Regions from separate parts of the Bacillus sp. FSL H8-0534 genome, predicted to be linked through region 2. Evidence: riboswitches for the same ligand, from Rfam matches in the RefSeq annotation. Region 2 holds a riboswitch; each other region holds the start of a gene.
The links. A riboswitch is a leader RNA that binds a small molecule or an ion and turns the genes downstream of it on or off. The one in region 2 is predicted to bind thiamine pyrophosphate.
Positions count from the first base shown of each region.

Region 1: it holds a riboswitch for thiamine pyrophosphate, as region 2 does, so the genes downstream of both, thiM (hydroxyethylthiazole kinase) here and thiT (energy-coupled thiamine transporter ThiT) in region 2, are expected to answer to the same signal.
Region 3: it holds a riboswitch for thiamine pyrophosphate, as region 2 does, so the genes downstream of both, thiC (phosphomethylpyrimidine synthase ThiC) here and thiT (energy-coupled thiamine transporter ThiT) in region 2, are expected to answer to the same signal.

Region 1 covers NZ_JBBOUC010000001.1:2,698,237-2,700,489, reverse strand. Annotated here, with positions in the region: gene MHH71_RS13850 (siderophore ABC transporter substrate-binding protein) at 1-617, shown strand, start outside; TPP riboswitch at 919-1,028, shown strand; gene thiM (hydroxyethylthiazole kinase) at 1,089-1,907, shown strand; gene thiE (thiamine phosphate synthase) at 1,914-2,253, shown strand, end outside.
Region 2 covers NZ_JBBOUC010000001.1:3,848,396-3,850,648, forward strand. Annotated here, with positions in the region: gene MHH71_RS19490 (sensor histidine kinase) at 1-126, shown strand, start outside; gene thiT (energy-coupled thiamine transporter ThiT) at 285-953, opposite strand; TPP riboswitch at 1,048-1,149, opposite strand; gene MHH71_RS19500 (FeoA family protein) at 1,510-1,737, shown strand; gene feoB (ferrous iron transport protein B) at 1,734-2,253, shown strand, end outside.
Region 3 covers NZ_JBBOUC010000001.1:3,445,038-3,447,290, forward strand. Annotated here, with positions in the region: gene MHH71_RS17555 (lactate permease LctP family transporter) at 1-5, shown strand, start outside; gene MHH71_RS17560 (hypothetical protein) at 121-303, opposite strand; TPP riboswitch at 730-845, shown strand; gene thiC (phosphomethylpyrimidine synthase ThiC) at 1,112-2,253, shown strand, end outside.

The DNA.
Region 1 (2,253 bases), 1.2 Mb from region 2:
ACGAAATTGCACCAGATTTAATTATTATTTCTGCAAGACAAGCTGATTCATATAAAGAATTCTCAAAAATTGCTCCAACAATTTATGTAGAACAAGATACTAAAGATTATATGAAATCATTTAAAGACAACACAGAAATGTTAGCAAAAATCTTTGGAAAAGAAGATAAAGCGAAAAAAGAAATTGCAGCAGTTGAAAAGGATGTAAAAGCATTAAATGAAAAAGCTACGAAAAGTGACAAAAAAGGTTTAGTTATTAAAGCAAATGACGGTAAAGTAAGTGCGTATGGTCCGGAATCTCGTTTTGGTATTATCCACGATGTGTTTGGAGTAATTCCTGCGGATAAAGAGATTCAAGCATCTACTCATGGTAATAACGTGTCATTTGAATATATTCTCGAAAAGAACCCTGATTACTTATTCGTAATCGATAGCGGTGTTGTTACTGGTGGTAAATCTTCTGCGAAACAAGTAGTTGAAAATGAACTTGTTAACAAAACAAATGCTGCGAAAAATAACAATGTAATCTATTTAGATGCAAACTACTGGTACCTATCTGGTGGCGGACTTGAGTCTGTATCAGAAATGGTGAAAGAAGTATCTAAAGGCTTAAAATAATATGAAAGATAGTGGTAGGGATTTTAATGTCCTATCACTATTTTATATATATAAATCCATTTTGATTTTTCAATATATAAGTCGCTGCTCCGAAGAACAAAAAGTGACCCGCTCTCATTTTGTTTGAACTTGGCATGGGGCTAAAAGAGGACCTGACCGCTTCTATGCATGGCCGGATGGTCTCTCCCACCTAAAAAAAGGGTTTTTATCGTTTTTTCAATTTGTACTTACATATTAAGATGACAAAAACTTGTAACTTGTTATTTTAAGAGAATAAGAGTAGACTCTGAATTAGATGAATAAGAAAACACATGGGAGTTTGCGGAAGCAAACTGAGAGTACGGCTAATCTGTCGTTGACCATTTGAACCTGTTGGATAATGCCAGCGTAGGGAGAGTGTAAAAGCACATATTCAGGCACTTTGCATACGCGAAGTGTCTTTTTGTGTATCTCCCATTACTAAATTAGGAGATGAAAAGAATGAATATAAAAGAAATTGCAAAAGTAGTGGAAGTAGTAAGAGAGTCTAATCCACTTGTGCATAATATTACAAATGTTGTTGTGACAAATTTTACGGCCAATGGTTTACTTGCAGTAGGAGCATCACCAGTTATGGCGTATGCAAAAGAAGAAGTGGCTGAAATGGCTAGCATTGCAGGAGCACTTGTTTTAAATATGGGTACGCTTCGCCCTGAAGAAGTAGAAGCAATGCTAATTGCTGGAAAGTCTGCGAATACACATCATGTACCAATATTATTTGATCCAGTTGGTGCTGGAGCTACTTCTTACCGAACTGAAGTAGCAAGACATATTCCAAGTGAAGTGAAATTAGCAATGATTCGCGGGAATGCAGCGGAAATTGCTAATGTTATCAATGAAAAATGGGAAATTAAAGGTGTTGATGTTGGTGCTGGAAATGGAGATGTTGTAGGAATTGCGAAACAAGCAGCAGATGAACTAGATACAGTCGCGGTTATTACCGGAAAAGAAGATGTTGTAACAAATGGTGAGCGAACTTTTATCATTCGTAACGGCCATCCAATCTTAACGAAAGTTACAGGGACGGGATGTTTGTTAACTTCTGTAATGGGAGCATTTGCAGCGGTTGAAAAAGATTATGTGAAAGCAGCAGTTGCTGCATTAACGTTTTATGGGGTAGCAGCAGAAATCGCTGCTGCAAAAACCGTGGAGCTAGGACCGGGCAGTTTCCAAATCGAATTTTTGAATCAGCTAGCAAACATTACTGTGGATGATATTGAACAATATGGAAATATCCAAGAAGTGCAGTAAGAAAGGATGAGGGAAATGGCGCGCATTAATCAACAGCAAATGTCCAAATTATTGCAAGTGTATTTTATTATGGGTAGTAACAATTGCCAAAAGGATCCATTACGAGTAATGAAAGAAGCGCTAGATGGTGGAGTGACCCTTTTTCAATTTCGTGAAAAGGGTGAAGGAGCTTTAACTGGAAAAGAACGAGTCCATTTTGCAAAGCAGTTACAAGCACTTTGTAAAGAATATAATGTTCCATTTATTGTGAATGATGATGTAGACTTAGCAATTGAATTAGATGCAGATGGTATTCATGTTGGACAAGATGATGAAGGAATTACATTCGTTCGTGAAAAAATGGGAG
Region 2 (2,253 bases):
AACGGTGGAACGGGACTCGGACTTGCTATTTCCAAAAATATTTTGGAACTTCATGGCGTAGAGTATGGTGTAAATAATACAGCAGATGGTGTGTTGTTTTACTTCTATTTAAATAAAAAAGTGTAGTAGGATTTGTCTAAATACACAGAATGAAAAAGGTCTTTCTCAGTAGAGAAAGGCCTTTTGGTTTTTATCCCGTATTAACGGGCAGTAAGACCCCCACCTTCACTTCGTTTAGAGGAGGGGATCTTCTCGGTTAAAATGATAAAAAATAAGACTGCCATTTAGGCACTCTTATTTTTAAAATTTATATTATGCGCACCAATACTTTTAAATAAGCGTGGTGAAGTTGAAAACAGGAGTAGTAGTAATACTGTGCATAATGCAAATGAACCGAGCATTGTACTACCATTCACGATCAATGAATAAAGAACAGCTGACTGTCCTGGTGGTGCGTACTTCCCAAAGAAGATAACACCAGCAATAAAGTGACAGAAATAACGGGCAAAGCTACCAACAAATGTAGCAAGGATAATATAAAAAAGCGCCTTTTTCCCTTGCCCGCTTTTTGATGAAGGTTTATCTTTGCGGCTACCAATGTCGGATTGTACGTTAGATGTATGTTGGTTGTTCGCAAGTGCCTTTTGAATTGGACGATAGAATAAACCAGCAAAACCGATAAAAGCAAATGCAACGAAGTACTCAATAAACGCTTGAACTGGCGTTAAAATGTAAACATCGCCGACTACAATTTGTAGTAGACCCCAAATGAGTCCTCCTAAGAAAGCAGTTTTAAAGCCCCAGCGGTAAGCGATAATAAAAATAGGAATCATTGCAAATGAAACAGAACCGCCTGTTGGAAGTTTAATTGATAGTGGTAAAATGTCGATGATCAAGGCGAAGGCTGCAAGGATTGCAGATTCAATCATCGCTTGTAAATTGGTGTTACGCATGTTGTTAATCCCCCTAAATCCAAGTTGCACAAAAAAGAATACTTATCATAGGGAGATATGAAATACGTAAGTAGAAAAAGAATGAGGTATTTCAAGTTCAACGTTTGCACAATTCCTACGTTAGCATTAACTAACAGGTTCTAAGGGTCGGAACGAAGTGTTCCCTCTCAGCAGCAAAGCTCCCCCTGTGATAACGAGATTCTTTATTTGTTAGGTTTATTGTAATTGAAATGGATGAGAATGGCAAATGAATATATAAATACAAATTGAAACGGCATAAAAACCTTCTTTCTAGGTGGAAGAGAGGATTCGGCCATGGATAGAAGCGGTCAGACCCTCTTCCTGCTCCACGCCAAGTGAAAGCAAAAGGAGAAAACGAGTGGAGATCTCCTTTTGTTTTCATAGCAGCGACTTATATGCCAGCAAATCAACATGGATATATATAATTCTCCCGAAATGTTAATAAATAGGAAGAAAAAATATATAGTACTTGATTCATAGAATGTGATATAATTTTCTTGAAAATAATTATCATTCTCTTTCGAGGGGGAAGATTATGAGCTTAGTTGATATTAAAATAGGTGAAAAAGTATTAGTTAAAAATTTACAAACGTTAGATAAATTATTAAAGCGGAGATTAGCTGCTTTTGGTCTTTCAGAAGGAAGTGAACTTCGTATGAAACAAAAAGCGATGTTTAAAGGGCCGTGTACATTAGAGTGCCGTGGACAATTAATTAGTATTCGTCATTGTGACGCGAAAATGATAAAGGTGGAATTAGCGTGAATAAGGTTGCATTGCTAGGGAACCCGAATACAGGGAAAACATCATTATTTAATGCGCTGACGGGTTCGTATGAATATGTAGGAAACTGGAGCGGAGTAACAGTAGAAAAGAAGGTTGGTAAGTTAAAGGGGAAGCAAGGGACATTAATTGATTTACCAGGTATATATGATTTAAATCCTGTTTCTCGTGATGAAGGTGTCGTTACAAAGTTTCTACTAACAGAAGAATTTCATCATATGCTAAATATTGTTGACTCTTCTCAATTTGAGCGCAATATGCATTTAACATTGCAACTACTAGAGTTTGGTAAACCAGTTTCTATCGGTTTAAATATGATTGATGTTGCGAAGCAACGCGGAATTGTTATTAATGCGAACAGATTGTCAGAAGTATTAGGAGTAACGGTCGTTCCTGTTGTTGCGAGAAGTGGTAAAGGTTGTGAAGAATTACTGGCTACTCTTCATGAGAACGAGAAGAAAGAGAAAAAGTCTTTCATTCTTTCTTATGGTAAAGAAG
Region 3 (2,253 bases), 400 kb from region 2:
CTTAAGTAGATAGCCACCAACTTAACACAAACAAGCCAGGTGCTGAAAGTACCTGGCTTGTTTATGCCTAAAATGATACATACACTTAACCCGATGGTTACGCACGGCATGAAAGACTATTCATCCTCGAATAAATACCCTTCCAAGTTTATTGATCCCTCTATAAATAAGTATGCTGATGAAAAGAATAAAAATTGCAAAGAATTCTTCGCCTGCGTCCTCATCTTTCCAGTGAACTTCAAACAGCCAACCGATTCCGTAATTTGCAGTAATCCAGATAGAAAATAATGTCCAAAAATGCATCCAACTTCCCCAAAACAGAGCAGAAAAGAAGGCTATAATTGACGAGCCTCCAAACCAGAGGACAAAAATGATACATATTGCGAAAAACGTAAATCGGAAGATAGATCCCAAACAACCCATTATAATTTCACTCCTGATCTAAACTTTACTTTACATATGTGAATAAATAATATGACTAACTTTTTAGGTGTTCTGATTTTAGCTGAACATGGGTAAGTTTTGACCCCCACCTCAAAATTCAGTGGAAACAAAGAAGTTAGGTGGGAGATGAACTGCCTGTAAAAGCCCGATTGGTCGGGTTAATAATCAGTGGTTCAATAGGGAGTATCGACTAGCAGATAAAAAACGACATGTAAAAATTGTACTTCATGCCTTTGCATTTTTCTGATTATCGTGTATGATGGGAAAGTATTGAAAATTAAATCAGTGATAAACTAGGGGTGCCCAAGAGAAGCGTGGGCTGAGAGAGAAGTGCGAGAACTTCTTAACCCTCTGGACCTGATCTGGCTCGTACCAGCGTAGGGAAGTTAACGGCTTTACATAACTATGTCTTTATGAGCCAGGTCCTTGTTTTACTATGGACCTGGCTCTTTTTATTTTGGCATGCGCTGGTCACTAGTTCTTGTCCTTTTCACAAGTAAAGCGAAAGCGGCTCGGTCAGAATGGGAGGGGATGGAGCTTCAGCTGAAGAGGCGAAGCCACCGATCATTCTAGCTGCTGAAGCGGGAATCGAATTGCCCAGAAGGTGGCCCGAGATTCTGAGCAAGTTCGATTTGCCTGAAATGATAAAGGGGAGGAAACACAAATTATGAAGCAATCTGTTTCAGCTGAGCAAATTGAATTGAAGTCGAGTTTACCAGGAAGTCAGAAAGTCTATGTGGATGGCCCGCGTGAAGGTATGAAAGTACCAATGCGTGAGATTGAGCAAAGTGATACAAACGGTGTACCAAATCCGCCGATTCGCGTGTATGATACAAGTGGTCCGTACACAGACCCTGAGTACAAAGTAGAGCTGGAAAAAGGAATTCCAACACCTCGCCGTGCTTGGAGTGTTGACCGTGGAGATGTAGAAGAGTATGAAGGACGTGAAATTAAACCGGAAGATGATGGCGTGAAGGCTGCTTCTCAGCATACACCTGTGTTCCCGCAGATGGATCGTAAACCACTTCGTGCAAAAAAGGGCGCAAATGTAACGCAAATGCACTATGCACGTAACGGTATCATTACATCTGAGATGGAATATGTTGCGATTCGTGAAGGTGTAGAGCCTGAGTTTGTTCGTAAAGAAATCGCAGAAGGACGTGCGATTTTACCAGCAAACATTAACCACCCAGAAGCAGAACCGATGATTATCGGACGCAATTTCCACGTGAAAGTAAATGCGAATATCGGTAACTCTGCAGTTTCTTCTTCTATCGCGGAAGAAGTAGAGAAGATGACATGGGCAACGCGCTGGGGTGCAGATACAATTATGGACCTATCAACAGGGAAAAATATTCATACGACTCGTGAATGGATTATTCGTAATGCTCCTGTACCAGTTGGAACAGTGCCGATTTATCAAGCGCTAGAAAAAGTAAATGGTATTGCTGAAGATTTAACTTGGGAAGTATACCGTGACACGTTAATTGAACAAGCGGAGCAAGGTGTGGATTACTTTACAATTCATGCAGGTGTACTACTTCGTTACATTCCAATTACAGCAAAACGTACGACAGGAATTGTTTCGCGCGGTGGTTCTATTATGGCGCAGTGGTGTTTATTCCATCATAAAGAAAACTTCTTATACACTCACTTTGAAGAAATTTGTGAAATTATGAAACAATATGATGTTTCCTTCTCTCTTGGAGATGGATTACGTCCAGGTTCGATTGCAGATGCGAATGATGAAGCGCAATTCTCTGAGCTTGAAACGCTTGGTGAGTTAACAAAAATTGCTTGGAAGCATGA